Regions from separate parts of the Paenibacillus sp. 37 genome, predicted to be linked through region 4. Evidence: riboswitches for the same ligand, from Rfam matches in the RefSeq annotation. Region 4 holds a riboswitch; each other region holds the start of a gene.
The links. A riboswitch is a leader RNA that binds a small molecule or an ion and turns the genes downstream of it on or off. The one in region 4 is predicted to bind cyclic di-AMP.
Positions count from the first base shown of each region.

Region 1: another riboswitch for cyclic di-AMP. It lies ahead of F0220_RS10485 (C40 family peptidase); the one in region 4 lies ahead of F0220_RS07170 (HAD family hydrolase).
Region 2: another riboswitch for cyclic di-AMP. It lies ahead of F0220_RS00150 (resuscitation-promoting factor); the one in region 4 lies ahead of F0220_RS07170 (HAD family hydrolase).
Region 3: another riboswitch for cyclic di-AMP. It lies ahead of F0220_RS17570 (3D domain-containing protein); the one in region 4 lies ahead of F0220_RS07170 (HAD family hydrolase).

Region 1 is NZ_CP043761.1:2,305,518-2,310,482, reverse strand. It holds gene F0220_RS10500 (glucuronoarabinoxylan endo-1,4-beta-xylanase XynC) at 1-806, shown strand, start outside; tRNA gene F0220_RS10495 (tRNA-Leu) at 945-1,028, opposite strand; gene pelA (pectate lyase) at 1,202-2,164, opposite strand; cyclic di-AMP (ydaO/yuaA leader) riboswitch at 2,584-2,715, shown strand; gene F0220_RS10485 (C40 family peptidase) at 2,721-3,185, shown strand; gene F0220_RS10480 (carboxymuconolactone decarboxylase family protein) at 3,261-3,590, opposite strand; gene F0220_RS10475 (hypothetical protein) at 3,734-3,952, opposite strand; gene F0220_RS10470 (hypothetical protein) at 4,072-4,401, opposite strand; gene F0220_RS10465 (xanthine phosphoribosyltransferase) at 4,499-4,965, opposite strand, start outside.
Region 2 is NZ_CP043761.1:30,462-35,426, forward strand. It holds gene F0220_RS00140 (HD domain-containing protein) at 1-1,056, shown strand, start outside; gene F0220_RS00145 (TatD family hydrolase) at 1,389-2,159, shown strand; cyclic di-AMP (ydaO/yuaA leader) riboswitch at 2,401-2,654, shown strand; gene F0220_RS00150 (resuscitation-promoting factor) at 2,928-4,112, shown strand; gene rnmV (ribonuclease M5) at 4,268-4,813, shown strand; gene rsmA (16S rRNA (adenine(1518)-N(6)/adenine(1519)-N(6))-dimethyltransferase RsmA) at 4,818-4,965, shown strand, end outside.
Region 3 is NZ_CP043761.1:4,106,834-4,111,798, forward strand. It holds gene F0220_RS17555 (PspA/IM30 family protein) at 1-321, opposite strand, end outside; gene F0220_RS17560 (prenylated flavin chaperone LpdD) at 433-774, opposite strand; gene F0220_RS17565 (polysaccharide deacetylase family protein) at 930-1,721, shown strand; gene F0220_RS17570 (3D domain-containing protein) at 1,829-2,503, opposite strand; cyclic di-AMP (ydaO/yuaA leader) riboswitch at 2,506-2,701, opposite strand; gene F0220_RS17575 (amino acid ABC transporter ATP-binding protein) at 2,923-3,645, opposite strand; gene F0220_RS17580 (ABC transporter substrate-binding protein/permease) at 3,632-4,965, opposite strand, start outside.
Region 4 is NZ_CP043761.1:1,617,292-1,622,256, forward strand. It holds gene F0220_RS07145 (nitrogen regulation protein NR(II)) at 1-38, opposite strand, end outside; gene F0220_RS07150 (hypothetical protein) at 66-269, opposite strand; gene F0220_RS07155 (urease accessory protein UreF) at 536-1,237, opposite strand; tRNA gene F0220_RS07160 (tRNA-Leu) at 1,683-1,765, shown strand; gene F0220_RS07165 (glutathione peroxidase) at 1,914-2,393, opposite strand; cyclic di-AMP (ydaO/yuaA leader) riboswitch at 2,765-2,940, shown strand; gene F0220_RS07170 (HAD family hydrolase) at 3,056-3,454, shown strand; gene F0220_RS07175 (HAD family hydrolase) at 3,582-4,265, shown strand; gene F0220_RS07180 (Nramp family divalent metal transporter) at 4,408-4,965, opposite strand, start outside.

The DNA of each region.
Region 1 (4,965 bases), 690 kb from region 4:
CCTATGTGTGGTGGTACATCCGCAGACAGTATGGTCCGATGAAAGAGGACGGTACCATAAGCAAACGCGGATATAATATGGCCCATTTCTCCAAATTTGTACGTCCTGGCTATCTCAGAGTGGATGCAACCAAAAACCCGGATACGAACACATTTGTTTCTGCCTACAAAGGGGATAACAAGGTCGTTGTCGTAGCAATTAACCGTGGAACTTCGGCCACAAGCCAAAAATTCGTTCTGCAAAATGGTAATGCCTCCACGGTGTCCTCATGGATTACGGACAGCAGTCGCAACCTGGCAAGCGGGGCCTCGCTTAACGTATCCAATGGGGCCTTCACGGCACAGCTCCCGGCTCAGAGCGTAACAACGTTTGTTGCCAACATTACTGGCGGGAATAACGGCGGAAATACAGGTAGTGGCACTACTTATGAAGCCGAGACCGGAACAACTCTTACGGATGCTACCATTGAAACGATCTACCCTGGTTACACTGGCTCCGGGTATGTTAACTTCAATGCGATGACTGGTTCAGCCATTCAATGGAACGGTATTAATAACACAATTACAGGTACTAAAAACGTAAAGTTTCGTTATGCGCTGGAAAGCGGAACCCGTAACCTCGACATTTTTGTGAACGGAACCAAAGTCATTAGCAACGACCCCTTTCCGGCAACGGGAAGCTGGTCCACTTGGGTTGAAAAAACAATACAGGTCCCCATGAACATGGGGACCAATACATTGAAAGTGGTTACCACTGGATCGGAAGGACCAAATATTGACAGCGTTAATGTTACCGCAGCACAATAAACGTTCCGTATGGCTGATGGAAGACATTTGCTGTACGTGCAGCTAAACACTAACCTGTTGGATACTAAATCTAGTGTTATATCAAAAAATGCAAAAAAAGACTCCTTAAGCTAACGCTTAAGGAGTCTTTTTATTAGATGCGGTCGAGAGGACTCGAACCTCCACGGGGGTTAGCCCACACGGACCTGAACCGTGCGCGTCTGCCAATTCCGCCACGACCGCATATTGTATCTCCGTGATCAATATCGGCGACAAGAAATAATATATCATGTGGAATCTATCATGTCAACACTGAAAATAATAACAATAAAGCCCGAACCAGACGTCCATGTCGATTCAGGCTTTACCTTTAACTACTAAGAGTTTGGTTCATTAAAACGGAAGCATACTACAAATTACAGCTTGGAAGGCCAGTTGCCATACCATGCATACCCGCCTCTTCTTTCTTTATCAATATCACTTAATTTGTATTTAACTACCCCGTCACGACCAATAAAGATTGGTTTATCTGTTCCTATCTCATAGAAGCGTGCCCAAATTGGTGCTGCTTTGGAATCAGCGATAATTTTACTATCTCCATTAGCTCTTTCATATTTGTACCCCGTAATTTTCACCTTGTTAAACCAAGCCTCCGCTCCTTTAATGGATGCGGTAATTTTAGCGTTAGCAGGTCTGGTTTTCAGAAATTTAACAATCGTTACACTCTCTCCAGCTGTCAGCGATGGCACTTCGTAGATTCTTGCGCTCGCTGGTTTAAGGGAACTGGAATCATGTTGTTGTCCCCAAGCTGTCAGCTTACCACCTGAAACGACCTGTGTATTCAAAATCGCCTCCACACCTTTGGCAACTGAATTTTTACTACGGTTAGCAAGTGTGCTGTCTATAAACGAGAAATCACCTTTGCGTGCTGCTACTTCATCCAGCATGATCATTACGTTAATCATGGCATCATCATTGTAAGTGATATGCTTGTGATATCCGGAGCTTTGGTAAACTTGTGGCCATCCGCCGTTTGAATACTGCATGTTGATCAAAAAGTTAATCCCTTTGATTGCAGCTGTGGAGTATCGGGGATCATTCGTCTTTTTAAATTCCTTCGCCAATCTTCTAATTTCTGAGTATGTAGCCTTGTTGTCTATCGTGGACTTCGCCCACTCTCCACTTGTCTGTTTATAATCTTTTCTCCAACCTCCATCCGGCAGCTGGTTCTTCAAAATATCAGAAATACTCGCTGTAGTACCTGAAGCATCCGCAGCAGATACCGTCCCTACAGGGAGAACTGCCATTCCAACTGCTGAGAACACCATCGTACATGCCAGGACAAAAGTAATTATTTTCTTCGCTTTCAAATGTAACACTCTCCTATGTTCGTTTTTATAAATCTTCCACTTCTACTTTACTTATGAAACGCGTCCTTAAACCTCCTTTATTTGTAATTATCGCATAATAAAATCAATTTTAATCCAATATGTGGATTGGATAATCAGATAATATGCAAAAAATCGATTTTTGTCAATATATGCAACTTAATGAATATAATCTCTCTAATTCTACATAACGGGATAGTTCTTTTAACTCATGACAAACCTATTTATTTATCCAAATTCGTCTTAAACGAACCAATAATGACGTTTTTGTCATGAATGGTACCCAAACTTGATCCCTTCTTTCATATAAAAACCTTAATTCCGCTAACATTGAGGTATTACGAAGGGTTTTAAATAGGTTTGACAATTACGCATTTATGCAATATAGTTTCAAATAGTTACAAAAACTTAATTATTCATTGCCGAGTTTCATGTTTGAAAACGGGGGAACCAATTTGGGTGAATTATTCTTATACATAGGAAATATAGGGAACCTTCTACCGAACCCTTAGCTAACTCCGTAGGCATCGAAGGGAGAACATTGATTTTGAAAAAACTGATTATCTCCATTTTTGGAGCAGCTGTATTATTTACATCCGGGGCAACAAGCACAGAGGCAAGCAGTATCAACTCCGTAGTGAACAACATGACAGGTATTCCTTACAAATGGGGTGGCACGACTGTAGCCGGCTTCGACTGTTCTGGTTTTATGAGATATCTTTTCAACAAATACAGCATTGAATTGCCACGTACTTCTCAGCAACAAGCCAAAGCAGGTACGCCAGTATCCAAGAGCAATGTTCGGACAGGTGATCTGGTGTTCTTTAATACAACAGGCAAAGGTATTTCACATACAGGTGTATATATCGGCGGCGGACAATTCGCTCATGCCTCCAGCAGTAAAGGTGTAAGCGTCACGAAGTTATCGAATCCATACTTCAATGATCGTTACGTAACAGCACGTCGGGTAACTGGACAGTTTATGTATGATAAAATGTTAGGTAAAATGTAATTCACATACAAAAAGGCATCGGTTATTAACCGGATGCCTTTTTTGTACTTAGAAAAATGTATGTTGCATCGCTTACTAATTCAGCGCCTTCTGCACTCGCATCGCACCCTGAGAGAGGGCATGTCCTCCTCCAACAGCTCCGGCCACCGCAACGGTCTCCATAATCTCCTGATCTGTTGCTCCCTTGGCACGGGCTTCTTCTACATGGTAGAAGGTACATACCTCATTGTTGGCGAATAATCCAATCCCAAGCGCAATTAGCTGTTTTGTCTTGGCATCAATCACGCCAGGTTGGAAACATTCTCCGGTAAACTCATGATACGACTTCACCACACCTGGCAGTACATCGCTTAATGCTCCAATCTGATCCTTGTAGGCATGAACTTTATCATTCATCAATGTCATGGCTTGTAGCACACCCTCTCGGCTTATAGTTACAGATCTTCCTCACTGTACCTATCTTCTCTCCCGAGTGAGCCAATTATGCCAAGATATCATGGTAATTCCAAACATTTAAACGCTCATGGCTCTGCCATAATCATAAGCTATTACTCACTAAGTGGACTCTGGCGCGGCTCGCTGAACAGCTGATATTTGTAACTGCGATCCAGCTTAACTACACGTCGATTCTGACGTCGGATAAGTACCTGCTCGCCATCCCAGGCAACAACAATCCCGGTTACATCGTTCGATTCCAGCTCGTCCCGTACTACTCTAACTTTCTCACCTGACAGACGCAGGGCGTCCAATTCTGTATCACTAATCATTCGCATGGCTCCTATTTTCCAAATTTATTTACAAAAAGAGACCTAAATGAAATGTCATTTAGGTCTCACGTGACTGTATTAGACTGTCATGTCATTCGAAATTATGTCCCGACTGAAAGTTACCGCTGTGCGTGCTCTTTGCTGTCGTTCTTCTCGAACCAAAAATCAAGCACTTTGGCGGACATCACACGTTCTTCAAGGTACTCCACTTGATGCGATGTAAATTGTTCTTTCCAAGAGAAGGACAACTCTTCGCACAAGCCTACAATCGTCAGTAATTCTGACCAGGCAACATAGCGTTTGTACCAGAAAAATTGAGGATGTTCAATCATATAGGGATAAAGGTCATCGAATTCCGTATGTTTACAATCTAGGGCACGTTCAAAATGAACTTTCGATTCCGCCAGCTTATCATTAAAAAATTGTTCTGTTGCCGGTTGGTTCCCCATGGTGTTGCCTCCTCTCCCTAACATAACCCCATTATAAATGAAATCGGCGGTCATGCAAAGGCATAGTTCAAAAAATAGGCCCTATTCCTTTAAAATGTCACATTTCGTTATCGTCAAATTGTACTGTTCCATCGTTCAGGGAACGAATGCGTACCAAGGCTTCCACCGGAATACCCTGTTCACGAATCGTGCGTGCCCCTGCCTGGAAACTTTTCTCGACCACAACGCCGAATCCGACGAGTTCCGCGCCAGAACGCTCAATAATTTTGATGACGCCACGAGCCGCATCTCCATTGGCAATAATATCATCAATGAACAAAATGCGGTCATTCTCATGAATGAACTCGCGGGATACCATAATGTCAGTTACAATTCCTTTGGTAAAGGACGGTACACGTTCACAGTAAGCATCAGGATCAGCTAGAAGTGTTTTTTTACGACGGGCGAATACAAGGGGCACCCCAAGTTCATAGGCTGCGGCAAACGCAACCGGAATCCCTGAGGATTCTACCGTGATTACCCGAGTTACTCCACTTTCACGAAAACGGGCAGCAAACTCACGTC
Region 2 (4,965 bases), 1.6 Mb from region 4:
CAATTTGAAAGAAGTCATTATTCGGATTGGCCGAAGGAAGAAAAGATTGTAGCTCTGTGTGCAGCTCTACTTCATGATCTCGGGCATGGGCCATTCTCTCACTCCATCGAGGAAGCTTTTGACATGAATCACGAAGATTGGACTTGTCGCATTATTACAGGTGATACCGAAGTAGGGGCGATCTTAAGACGGTATGCTCCTGATTTTCCTGAGAAAGTAGCGTCTGTCATCCAAAAAACGTATGAAAAGCCGATTGTGGTGAACTTGGTGACCAGTCCGCTTGATGCAGACCGAATGGACTATTTGCTCAGGGATGCCTATTTTACAGGTGTAAATTACGGCACGATTGACCTTGATCGTATCCTTCGGATGCTGCGTCCTTATCATGGGCGGATTGTAGTCAAGGAGTCAGGCATGCATGCTGTGGAGGATTACCTCATGTCTCGGTACCAGATGTATTGGCAGATTTACTTCCATCCGGTAACTCGTAGTTCTGAAATTATATTGCGGCAAATATTCAAGCGAGCAAAAACACTCATACAGCATGGTTTTCAATTTCGCTTCATGATTGATCCACTCCCTCAATTATTTGGAGGAGAATTATCCGTGGATGAATATTTGCAGTTGGATGAAGCCTTAATTCAGACGGCATTTACACAGTGGCGAAAGGAGGACGATACTGTTCTAAGTGAGTTATGCGAACGTTTTATGGATCGCAAGTTATATAAGTATGTAGAGCTTGAACAGGTCGACTTGACAATGATGGAAGAGATTCGGGAAGCTTTTGTACAGGCTGGTCTCGATCCCGAATATGATCTTGAAATTGATTTTCCCTCGGATAATCCGTATGATGTGTTTCGTCCGGATGAATCCACAGATAAGCAGATTCTTCTTCTGGATCGACAGGACAATTTACGTGAGTTGTCAGAAGTATCTGACATTGTCCGTTCCATCAGTGGGCTTCACCGAGGGAAACATCATTTGTATTACCCGCAAAATAAGGTGGATGCGATTATTCACGAATTACCGTCACATATACGCCCCTATTTCTTGTAATCGTGTGGGTATAATCCGATGAAGAATTTCGATATCAAAACACTTTCTAAAAGAGCTATTTTTCATGATACAGTAATCTGCTTTAATGGGGCGTATATGTAGATCGACATAATTTTGTAAATGCAAGCAGGAAGAATGAGCACAATTAGCAATATATAGATCAGAATATCCGTATATCTTCTATATATTGTAGTTGTGAAGAAACAAATGTAATGATGTAATACACAGATACCCAAAATGTTTTATGTATGAGTCATTGAATTATTGAATTTTACAAATTTGATTTTGAAAAAGAAGATAGTCGTTATTTCGACATGAAGGGAGATACAGACATGATGCTGTTCGACACACATACACATCTGGATGCACCACAATTCGACGAGGACCGCGAGGACATGATTCAGCGTGCTGTGGATGCAGGAGTTGGTCGCATGATCAACATTGGTTTTAACCGGGAGACAATTCCAACCACAATGAAACTCGCTGAAACATATGACTTTATATATGCAGCTGTAGGGTGGCATCCCGTAGATGCGATCATAATGCAGGACGGCGATTTGGAGTGGATTGCATCTTTATGCAAACATGAAAAAGTGGTTGCGATCGGTGAGATTGGATTGGATTATCATTGGGATACATCACCAAAAGAAATACAGCATCGCGTATTACGACAACAAATTGCTTTGGCGCGTGAAGTAAACATGCCGATTGTCATCCATAATCGGGATGCACATGAGGATATCATAAGAATTTTGCGTGAAGAGAAAGCGGGTGAAGTTGGTGGTGTGATGCACTCGTTCTCGGGCAGCTGGGAAACAGCCAAAAGTTGTCTCGATATGGGCTTCCATCTCTCCTTCGGAGGACCGATCACATTCAAAAATGCAAAGCAGCCCAAAGAGGTGCTGGAGAAGGTTCCTATGGACCGGTTTTTCATTGAAACAGATGCTCCATATTTGACACCTCACCCTTATCGTGGAAAGCGAAATGAGACAGCGCATGTACGTCTGGTTGCAGAGGCAGCTGCGGAAATTAAAGGCATTTCGGTGGAGGAAATTACTGCAATAACAACCAAAAATGCCATGGAACGATTTGGAATTCGTTAAAAAAACGAGCAAATGAGGCGAAAAAGGCAGGTAAGCGGAGGTAATTTGCTCTTTGATCCAAATAAATCAAGAATATTACAATATTTTAACCAAATATTCAGAAAAACGTACTTGATCAACGCTTTACAACATGCATCAAAACAGGATATCATCTTTTCAGTGAATTGTTGTGCGGAAAATTGGACAGATGTTCGGGGGATGAACAAAGGGACACTTTCCGATGAAACAACATTACTTTCATGAATCAGTCTCGCTGAGTCTCCGTTAACGGAGAGCGGGGGAACCAATAGGGCTTAAACATCGGTGTATTTGGCCGATGCGCAACGTTCGCTGACCCAAAAGCAGCGAAGGGAACTGCGAAGCCGTATTTGATTTCTTCTTTGGGTCTCGGGGTGAATTCAAGGGCGTCCGCCATGAGCGGGTGACCCAAGATAGGGCGGCTCTCTTTCGCCCGAACCCGACAGCTAACCTCGCAAGCGGAAAAAGAGAGGCAACCTCGTGCATGAATTTCCGATATTCAAAATCATTCGGAAGCCACGAAAGAGTTCCTCTTACACTCTTTCTTTGGCTTTTTTGTTTTTGAATAAAAGAAATATTGTCATCATACGGTAGGTATTCAGGAGGATGACATCATGTTGCGAAGATTGATTCATGGTGCAGAACCGGATTATGTTGGTCCAATCTGTGTTCTGTAGAAAATTTGGTATAGTCACGTCAAAGACATCATGCATTACTTTAGACGGCGAGGCTATGAAGGAGGACGGAGAAGTGGGCACATTCCAACCAGAAGAGACCCATGAGTCACGATCATCCAGTAAGTCTTTCGCGTTGCGGTGGAAGCATGAGAACATGCGTCAAATGGCATTGATCGCGATTTTCTCAATTGCGCTTACAATCATGATCTTGTTAGTCGTTTACGGTCAGGCCGGGAAACAAATTTCACTGGTTATTGATGGCAAAGCTCAGGTGGTAGAGACTCGTACAGGAATGCTTCAGGAAATGCTGGAGGAGCAGTCGATCACAGTCAGCCCTCACGATAAGGTATCCATGTCCATGAACGGGGCAATTACAGATGGAGACCGAATTGTTATTGAGCGGGCCGTTCCAGTTAACATTACGGCAGACGGAGACACCAAGACTCTGTATACAACGGATTCATCGGTAGAAGATGCAATTCAAAAATCAGGTATTCAAGTTGAAAGTAATGATAAAGTGTATCCGGCGCTTGGAACTGCGATCAAAGCGGAGATGAAGATCCGTGTAGTGCGCGTAACAAAGCGTACAGTCGAAGTAGAGCAACCGATCGCTTACAAAGTCATTAAAACGGCTGACCCTAGCTTGTACAAAGGGGATAACCGTGTCGTTGTGAACGGCAAAGAAGGCAAACTTGTGCAGCATATCGAAAAGGTATTTCAGGATGGAGAATTGGTCTCCAAAAAAATGGTCCGCAAATCTGTCGCGAATAATCGTGTAGATAAAGTGATCGCTGTCGGCACCAAAGCAAAACCGGTCGTGAAAGAACCTGAGATTCAGACCGTATCGGCTCAAACTTCAACAACCAAAAAGGCTACAACAACGAACTCGAAGAAAACATCTGCCTCGGGCAGCAAAGTGATTACCGTATCCGGGACTTCTTTTAAATACTCCAAAGTACTTAAAAATGTATCTATGACTGCCTACTCTTCTGAAGAGCCTGGCATTGGAACTAAAACAGCTTCCGGTACTCGTGTAACGGAAGGGCGCACCATCGCGGTTGATCCCAAAGTCATTCCAATTGGCTGGTGGGTATATATCGAAGGTCTGGGATTCCGTCGTGCGGAAGACACAGGCGGCGCGATTAAAGGCAACAAAATTGATGTGTATTATGACAGTGTGAAGCATGCCCTGAATTTTGGACGTAAGAAAGGCAAGACGGTCTACGTGATCGGTCCGGTGAAGCCGGAAGCGAACTAAAATCGTTTTACTTTGAAATGGGAATGCTATAAAATAGTTGCATGAATGATTCATGCGGAATATGCGGCGGAGGAGTCTGAATTCAGTCTCCCCCGCCGTTTGGCAGAGAAGAGGATATTCCTCTTCTTTTTGCGTTAGAAAGGAAGAAATGGAACATGATAAAAGAAGTCATTGTGGTTGAAGGCCGTGATGATACGGTAGCCATTCGTCGGGCCGTGGAAGCCGATACAATAGAAACAGGCGGATCAGCCATCAACCAACGCATTCTGAAGCGGATTGCGCTTGCTCAGGAGAGACGGGGAGTCATTGTACTGACAGATCCGGATCATGCCGGCGAACGCATTCGTAAAATTATTGCGAATAAGGTGCCTGGATGCAAGCATGCTTTCATTCCGGAAGCCGATGCAACGCGCAAAGGGGACATTGGGGTGGAGAATGCCTCACCAGAGGCGATCCGTCATGCTCTGGCGCGCGTACATACATCATACGAAGGTGCTCCGAGCCTGATCGATTGGGAGGACCTGATCGCGGCAGGACTTATCGTGCATCCGCAGGCTGCTGCACGTCGCATGGAGATGGGCAATCTGCTGGGCATCGGTTATTGTAACGGTAAGCAGTTCCACAAACGTCTCAGTGTATTTCAGATTACACGGGAAGAGTTCTCTACAGCATTAGCGCAAATTGAACGTGAAGGATTGTGAGCATATGAAGGACATGGAAGATACGATAGAAATTGCAACGCCTAAGCGAACGAAAGAGATTATTCAAAAACATGGATTCTCATTTAAGAAAAGTCTGGGTCAGAACTTTTTGATCGATCAAAATATACTGAACAAAATCGTTAATGCAGCCG
Region 3 (4,965 bases), 2.5 Mb from region 4:
GCTGGTTTTGTACTCAACCATCTTCTCCTCAGCAGCCTTTTTCTCTTCCAGGGCACGTCGAGCCAAATCCAGATTCTGAGCACGTGCCGCCGTATGCGCCTGCTCTTCACGTTTCTTCACAAGAGCTTCCTGCTCTTCGAATAACTGCTTGAATTTCTTCTCAATGGCGATCTGTTGAGCTACTGCCTTCTCTGCATCTTCCAAATCCTCTTGCATGTCACGGATATATTGGTCCGTCATCTTGATTGGATCTTCCGCCTTGTCAATAATGGCGTTGATGTTAGACATGGTTAAATCACGCAAACGTTTGAAAATGGACATTATGTTATTCCTCCTAGTCGATATTACATCGTATATAAACATACATACGTAACAATCTACAACTCGTTTCAATTTTAGCAAATAAAATCAAAACATTCGATGGCTCTTATGTCAGGAAGACCGTTTATCTTTGTTCAGATGATCCTCCATCAACCTCTCTGCAGTCTGCACGATTTCGTCGATCTGCATCCGCGTGATGGAATCAAAATGAATACCCATGATCACCGTAACAGTTACTTTCAGCTGCAGAGCAGCCTTTCGGGCAAGCCGCTCACACAGTTCTTGTTCCTTATGCCCAGGAATATGTACCGTCGTCCCGCTGACGCGCTCATGATCCACGTAGAACGTAGCTACGGCGCCAATATGCGCCTTTCCTCCGGTAACGAGAAAAACCTTATCTTCTCCTGCTTCAATCACCTGTAAACGTATGGATTTCAAATCATATGTACTCATACCCATCCACCTATCCTTTTCTATATATGTTATATATGGAGGAATTATGGCTGTCATGAGCTAAATCGGCAATGAAACTTCTCACACTGCGCATATTTTATGGAACCCCCGGGTATACCAAGGAGAACGTCATTTTGGAAAAGGAGGCCGATATTATGCGCGTACGCCTCATTATGCTGATGGTTATCGTTATTTTTCTCGGAGGATATCATGCTCCAGTTTCAGCGCGGGAAGTTTCAAGCCCGCCAAGTGAATCAGTATCAGGTTCGGATTCTGCGGAAGAAGAACAACTGACATTGGGACAGTTACGTCAAAAATATGCCGATACGTTCAAAACCAATGGTCCTTCAACCAAGAAGGTTGCACTGACTTTCGATGATGTACCTGATCCACGGTTTACTCCACAAGTACTGGATGTATTGAAGAAATACAATGTCAGAGCTACATTCTTCATCGTGGGTAGTCGTGCTGAGAAACATCCGGATCTTGTGAAACGCATCGTTAAGGAAGGGCATATGGTTGGTAATCACAGCTACAATCATCCTGAATTCAGTAAACTGTCGATGAATGCCTTTCGCAAACAAATTTTACATACCGAGGATATTATTCGACGTTTGGCGGGATATACGCCCAAGATGATTCGGCCGCCTTATGGAGACATTAATGAAGAACAGCTGAGATGGGCTGCCAAACAACACTATAGCATTGTGAACTGGAACGTAGACTCCCTGGACTGGAAAGGCCTTTCAAAAGAACAGGTGAAAGATAACATCCTGTCTGCCGTGAAACCCGGCTCCATCGTTCTGCAACATGCTGGAGGCGGTGTAGGATCAAACCTGAACGGCACGGTTGAGGCTTTGCCTGAAATCATTGAAGAATTGCGTAATCGGGGATATGAACTGGTCACCTTGGACGAAATGTTGGGATTGCCAAAGGCCAAAGATTAGGATGACCGTGATACCAAATAATGAGAATATTAAAAGGGTGCTGTTCAATCGCGAATTAGCGACTGGCAGACACCCTGTTTGAATTCATTTTAAATGTTATTTTCTCTCTACTTCAGAATGTACAGCTCGATATCCTGAAAACCAAATGAGCTTACAGACTGTTTGCTACCCGGGATAAAGATATCAATCCGGTGACCTTTGATTGCACCGCCCACATCTCGCGCTGTGGCTACAAAAGCCTGTTTTGGCAATCCTGGATGGCTATGACCAGTTACCAGTACTTTGGTTCCGAGTGGAATTACACTAGGATCAACTGCAATCGTGCCCAGTTCAAGATCATTTCCGAAATAATCGACTGCACCCCAGCCTCCATTTTCAGACGGATCTGCAGAGTATGCCGTTGCTTTTACGTTCACAGCTTTGCTGTAATCGAATGTTTTACCCCAGGCTTGAACAACTTTGTTATCTGCGTTAACGTCCAAGCTCGCTGTAGTAACAGTCTTCGCTTGGGTCTTGCTCTCCGCTGCCGCAGCGGCTGCTACATTGTTTGACTTACCGGGAATCGTAATTTTCAAACCACCATAAATGTTGTAAGGCGAAATGTCGTTGTTTGCTTTAACTAACGTGTTAATTGCTACTCCGTATTGTTTCGATAAGGTGTAGAAGGTATCCCCCTCTTTGGCCACATGAACTGAATCGGCGTGAGCCGGAACGGCTTGAATGAGCATTGCTGTTGTCATTAATGCTACTGCTGTTTTGGCTATACGTTTCTTGTTAATCATGGTCTTCCTCCCTCATTGTGCCTGCGAAGTTAGTTGTCGGATTCGGATGAGGAGCCCACCCTATAGGTTCATCATTACATTTGAAACGATATGTACCCCTAATTCACCCCAAGCAGTGTGCTGTAGATCTTCCCCTGCACAATCTGCATCGTTACATCCCCCGCACTCCCTGTCCGGAAGTTTCGGCAGAGTTCAATATATCACAATTTTGTAACCTGAACTTGTAGTAATTCTTACCAAATGGTTTTAACATGTGTAAGCACGTGTAAGAATACTGAATACTCTAAAACTGTTGGGCGAGATGTCCCCTATATATTTGGTAACAGAATAGTTACTTTTCCGAATCCTATATTTGATTATTTTCAAACAAAAAATAGCGTCACCGACTCGAGGTCAGTAACGCTATTTAATCACTTCATTTAGAGTACTTTCGCAAGAAAATCACGTGTGCGTGAATTTTTCGGTGCTCCAAACACCTCATCAGGTGTTCCCTCTTCCACAATAACCCCGCCATCCATGAACAGGATCCGGTCTCCCACTTCACGTGCAAAACCCATCTCATGGGTTACGATGACCATCGTCATCCCGCCTTCTGCAAGACGTTTCATGACATCCAGTACCTCACCGACCATCTCGGGGTCCAATGCCGACGTAGGCTCGTCAAACAGCATGACATGAGGCTGCATGGCCAATGCTCTAGCAATGGCGATCCGCTGCTTCTGTCCACCGGACAGCTGATTCGGGAATGTATCTTTTTTATCATACAAGCCCACGGTATTAAGCAAATCAGCAGCAATTTTCTCCGCTTCCAGAGTGGATTGTTTCTTCACTTTAATCGGAGCAATCGTAATGTTTTGCTCTACCGTTTTGTGTGGGAACAGGTTGAAGTGCTGGAACACCATGCCCATTTTCTCACGAGTTGCGTTAATGTTATGCTTGGGGTCCGTGATTGACACGCCTTCAAAATCAATCTCTCCTGAGGTAGGCTGTTCCAGTAGGTTCAAACAACGCAAGAATGTACTTTTACCTGAACCGGAAGGACCGATGACCACGACAACCTCACCTTTGCCAATCGTCACGTTTATGCCCTTAAGCACATCGTTATTACCATAAGATTTGTGTAATTGTCTAACGTCTATCACTTGCACTCAACTTCCTTTCCAGTCGTCCCAGCAGCTTGGACAAAATGAACGTCATTACAAAGTAGATGGCTGCTGCAATCAAAAATGGACTCAATCCTTGGTACGTAATGTTTTTGACAACACTTGCCTGATACATAATATCCACCATACCGATAACGGAGATAATGGAGGATTCTTTAATGATAGTTATGAATTCATTACCAATCGCTGGTAATACAGCTTTGAAGGCTTGTGGCAATATGATATAACGCATCGCGGCGCCTCTTCCCATACCTAATGAACGCGCTGCCTCCAACTGACCACGATCCACACCTTGGATACCCGCACGGAAAATCTCCGCCAGATAGGCACCACTGTTGATTGAAAGTGTAATGATACCTGCCTGAAGTGCAGTGAAGTTAATGCCAAAGCTCAGGGAAAAACCATAGTAAATAATCATCAATTGTACCAGCATCGGTGTGCCACGGATCACTTCAACGTAAGCTGTACCGATCCAGCGCAAGATTGCAGCGTCATGCAAACGGAACAAACAGATGATCAATCCAATAATTACCCCGAAGATAACCCCAAGTGCAGACAACAGAAGTGTGTATCCTACACCTGTAGCATAGAAACTTTTATATTCCCAGAATACTTGGAAAATATTTTGTGATTTGTTCGCTTTATCCGCCATTAAGAGGCTGGCGTCCGTCACCATCTGATTGATTTTATCTTCACTTTTCAATCGCTCCAGTGTTCCATTTACTGCAGCTAGCAGCTCGGTATTACCTTTGCGAATCCCGATTGCCGCTTCTGCTTGCTCTTCGTCCGGAACAGCAGCAGCAAGTCCAATGATATCGTCCAGATAACCTGCAGCAACGGTATCTTCAACGATTGCCGCGTCAATGCGTTTTGTTTGCAGTTGAAGCACAATATCCGAGATTTTATCAAGCGCAGTAAGCTTCGCTCCTGGAATACTCTGTCCGATCGTTTCCTGAATGGAGCCTTTCTGAACGCCAATTTTCGCATTTTCAAGTTCTGCCATGGTTGGATATTTGTCTTTATCCACATTGCGAACCATAATCACTTGTTTTGATTTATAATAGGTGTCGGAAAAATCGATACTTTTCTTCCGCTCATCCGTCGGCGTCATACCTGAAATTACCAGATCAACACGCCCGCTCTGCAATGAAGGCAGAAGACCGTCGAAGCCCATATCCTCAATCACAAGTTCTGCGCCAAGATCTTTGGCAATCTCTTTGGCGATCTCAATATCGAAACCGACGATTTCATCTTTGCCATTAATCACTTTATGGAATTCATAGGGTGCAAAATCGGCAC
Region 4 (4,965 bases):
AACGACAGCCTCTCCAGATCGGATGTAACATGTCTCATGGATGAGACCCTCCTTTGGCAGAAATCTTATCTCAGTTCATCTGGAATATCCAAAATATCAGCGACCAGGTGCCTGAATCGGGTTGCTTTGCGTGTGCCGTGAATAAGATTGGATAAACGATAGGGTGGGATGCCATGCTGTTCACAAAAGGTCTTCTGGTCCACTTGAAGTTCGGTTAGCCGTCGTTTGATGGCCCATCCGAACGGAGTAACTGGTTTTTTCTTGTTCAAAAGGGTTCACCCCTGGTTAGAATGTAGTATTCAGCCGCCCTTTCATCATGTAGAATATATAGAAATGCGAGCTGTATGTTTCATTATATACGTAAATTCGTCATCTAACAATTAAAAAAGACGGAAAAAAGTGTATTTTGTGATGATAAATGGCGTAAATACGTAAATAAAACAAATAAAATGACAAAAAACACGTCGGCAAGGAGGTTGCCGCGTGTTTTTTAGTTTGTCTGAATGAAGGGGAGCAGGTATGAGGAGGAAGAGGATTAGGCCCTGTAGGCATGAAGTCCAGCTCCAAGCATATGGAAACTGGGGAAAAACGATTTCATGGACATCGAGGTTGGCTGTGCCAGTCCATCCGCAGCCGAGGCGCTGACGGTCTTCCATTCATTCTCCAGATCTGTGGCCAGGCTGACCATCAGATCCTTGGTTGTATCGTTGTTCAGGGGAATGACTTTGGAGGCTTCGGTTATGCAGGCATTCATGGCTGAATGCAGGTAACCAAGGACCGCCTCCTCGACCGGGATGTCGAGGTGGTGGTTAATCCAGGCGTGAACAGTGGAGAGGCAGCCAACCGAATCGTATTTGGCAAAGATCTGTTCGAGCTGGCTGAATTCAATCCAGGGGTGCAGAGCACGTGCAAGTCTGATCAATCGTTTACCCATGGCGGCAGCTTGTTCTCTGAGATCTCCAGGGGTTCGCTGAACATGGACGAGCTTGTCGATTAGAGCTATCCGCCATGTATCTTTGTGATCTGCTGCGGTATAGATGCCTTTGATGGCCATACCTTCAAGACGAACGATGCTGGGATGCAACTGACAACGCATGAATGATTCGAGATCTTCAGCATTACGAATGGTACCCTCCCTGATATGGATATCCATGCCGAAGGAATGGGTGAACCCTCCAACCTGAATAGAGGAATCAAGCAGGTTGACATAATCGAGCAGCTTATTCCCACGGTTCACAATCATTCGCCTCCTGTGTTCGTTAAATGTCACTTATAGTGACATTTATAATCCTTTTTGTTTGCTTTATGTTTATAAATCCGAATTATATGATAGTTATCTTCCCATAAATGTCCGCTTTTTGTCAATGGTATCCGTAAAATTTAATGGATTAAATCTGTAATTTAATATTTGTGTTATTTTATATAACTTAATGTGTTATTTATGTGGTGGAGTGCAGGGAGAACTATTATAGAAGGAAGGACTATATATAAATGAATCAACAAGATCGGCTCTTACCGAAAAAGAGGAGATCAAATCTAATAATATGCAGTTCATGGGTAAAGATGACGAGATTATGCGATTTTTGATGAAAATGCCTAGCTGAAAAAGTAGTATTAAAAAATACTTTACTTTTAGTTCTGAGCCCGGTATAATCAATTCTGTTGCCGATTATTTACGACATGCGGTCGTGGTGGAATGGCAGACACGCTATCTTGAGGGGGTAGTGGGCGTATGCCCGTGGAGGTTCGAGTCCTCTCGACCGCATCATATGAACGATGAAGAAGAAGCTTTCCGTTATTGGAGAGCTTCTTTTTTTGTCTTTTTCGAACAGTATGACATCTGGGTTGAGAAAAAAAGCCATCCATTACCGGGGCAATGGTGCTCTACCTTACGGCTACGGGTGGCCTGTGTATTATTTTTGAAGTAAGTTCTTGATATCTTCTTCAATCTTGTCCGGTGTTGTTTTGGGAGCATAACGTTTCAGTACCTGTCCGTTCTGATCCACAAGGAATTTGGTGAAGTTCCATTTGATTGCTTTGGAACCGAGCAGGCCAGGAGCTTCTGTGCTAAGGTGTTGGAAAAGAGGGTGAGCGCTTGAGCCGTTTACATCAATTTTCTCAAACATTGGGAAGCTTACGCCATAATTCATCTGACAGAACTCGGCAATATCGTCGGAAGATCCTTTTTCCTGTGCAAACTGGTTGCTTGGGAAACCAAGAACTTCAAATGGAGCATCTTGAAACTTGTCTTGCAGTTCTTGCAGACCTTTGAATTGAGGAGTAAGGCCGCATGAGCTTGCCGTATTCACAATCAGGAGCACTTTGTCACGGTAGTCGGACATTTCAACTTCTTGACCGCGAAGGGTATTCACTTTGTAATCGTAGACTGTCATCTAAATCGCCTCCATTTATTTACTCTTATATCTTCTATTATATTGGCTACAATTAAATATTGCAAAACTAATGTGGTGTTAAAAGCATCAAAACAGGCAAGTTGTGCAGAATACGTGAATGAATTGCGAAGTGATTTTCGTCAGAGTGAGAATTAGATAGCCTTGAAGAGGTGGATAGAGTATAACCTTATTGTAAGCGTTATTATAAACGAGTATTGGCAAAAATCTGCCGATTTGGTGATCTGTAAGGACTTTACACCGTCATGGCGGGGGTGTATGATTCATAACGTAATTTCAATTTAAACTAAATTGTACTTGAAAAACGAAACAAACGATAATATCGCTCGATCTTACCTTAAGATATACGAACGATGTTTTAATCGCTGAGTTTCCATTCATTGATGAATGGGAAACGGGGGAACCAACGGAATGCGCTGTCCAGGACAGTGGGCATTCATGGGGTGAATTTTCCGGTGACAGCCGGAAATAGGGCGACTCTCGCGCCCGAATCCGTCAGCTAACCTCGTAAGCGTTAAAGGGAGAGGCAACAAGCCGTACGCTGGTTCATGGTGTTTTCGCCATGGGTTATTTAAGAAGCGTTCGGGAGGCCTTGGTCCCCCACGCTTCTTTTTTGTTGTCTTTTCACGCCAAGGGAGGAACGAATGATGGATACTGAGATGATTTTAGTGACTGCTCCAAATGAAGCAGGACGCAAATTTATTAAATTGCTGATGTACAAAAAAATGCCGTTTGCCGTTCTAACCAACAGTGCAGGGGAAGAGCGCAGACTCCGTAGAATCGGAGTAGAACATGTCATTCGCATGAATACAGCTGCAGCTCAAAAATGGTTTTTGCCGCATGGCAGCGTAGGTAACGTGTTTATTTTCGAGAACAGCCTGAATCTGACCTGTCGTTATTTACAGATCTGTCGTTCATGGACTTCGAAATCCCTGTGCGTGATTACGGAGCAGAGTCATCCTAAGGGCATCTATCGGGGCATGGGCGCAGACCGGATTGTATATTCGCTCAATGGGGAAGTTGGCTTTCTCCTCAATGGTTAATGCCATAGCTTGTGATTGCTCAGGTGTAAGGTGCCTGTTATAATTGAATGTATCGATAAACGGAAGTTTGAGGAGACTCATGCAGGATGGTGAGTCTTCTTTTTTATGCTTACAAGGAGGAATTGGCGTGCCGGATGTAGGTGGATTGAAATGGTTGTTTTTTGATGTTGGAGATACGCTGGTGGATGAATGGGAGCCGGTTGATGATATTATCGGACAGTTCGTCCGTGAAGCTTGTACTTTGGGGTATCCGGTGACAATTGAGGCGGTACGCGAACTGTTCGCGAACTGTTACCAGAAATATGAGCAATGGCCTATGAGAGTGGCGATTCGCACATTCGTTGAAGACGAGGGACACCAAAAACAGATTCAGGACAAGCTGAAATTTCAAAAAGATCTTGAACGTCCTTTTCCTTCAGCGGATTCCGTTCTTCAGCAGTTGTCACGGTATTATCGCATTGGCATTATTGCCAATCAGAGTCCTGGAACGGAAGAGAGACTGGAGAGCTACGGCTTGCGGAAGTATGTTGATGTTCTGGCGTGTTCGGCTGAAGAAGGAGTGTCCAAGCCAGACCCTGAGTTATACGCTGTGGCCTTGAAGCAGGCTGGTTGTGAACCGGAGGAAGCCGTCATGATCGGTGATCGGATCGATAACGACATTATACCTGCTCGGAAGCTGGGCATGCGTACGATTCGAATTATGCAGGGTTACGGAAGATTCCAGCCAGAACTATCGGATGACAAACGTGCGGATTGGACTGTGGATTCATTGGATCAACTCCTGCCGTTACTGATGCCAAATCAGGATTAGATTCAGATGGTTATTTATTGGAGTATGAGTTTTATTATAAAAGGAAACATGTTGCTGTATTGCAACAATAAAGGCTGATCAACTTGGGTATAGAATACCGGAGTTGATCAGCCTTTTTAGGATTTAGTCGATAAGAACGAGATTAGAGTAACCGAATCGTCTGAATGATCAGATATACATTTAGCATAACGATAACAGCTGTAATGACCCATGAGATGATTTTGAGCCACAATTTGTTGGCAAATGCACCCATGCTTTTTTTATCACTCGTGAACATCACCAGAGGGATTACAGCAAAAGGTAATTGAAGAGACAGCACGACCTGGCTCAAAATGAGCAGTTCTTCTGTGCCATGTTCTCCTGCAATGGCTGTCACAATTACCGCCGGGATGATGGCGATCAGACGTGTGACCAGTCTGCGCAGCCAAGCCGGAATTCGAATGTTCAGGAAACCTTCCATAACGATCTGCCCAGCGAGTGTACCTGTAAGGGTAGAGTTCTGACCTGATGCTAGCAGCGCCACACCGAACAGAATACTTGCAACCGTAGTACCCAATAGAGGTGTCAGCAGATGATAGGCATCTGCGATCTCGGCAACCTGCGTCATACCAGCACTGTGGAATACAGCAGCAGATACAATAAGGATGGCCGCATTGATGAACAGGGCCAGTGTCAACGCGATTGTAGAATCCATGGTCGA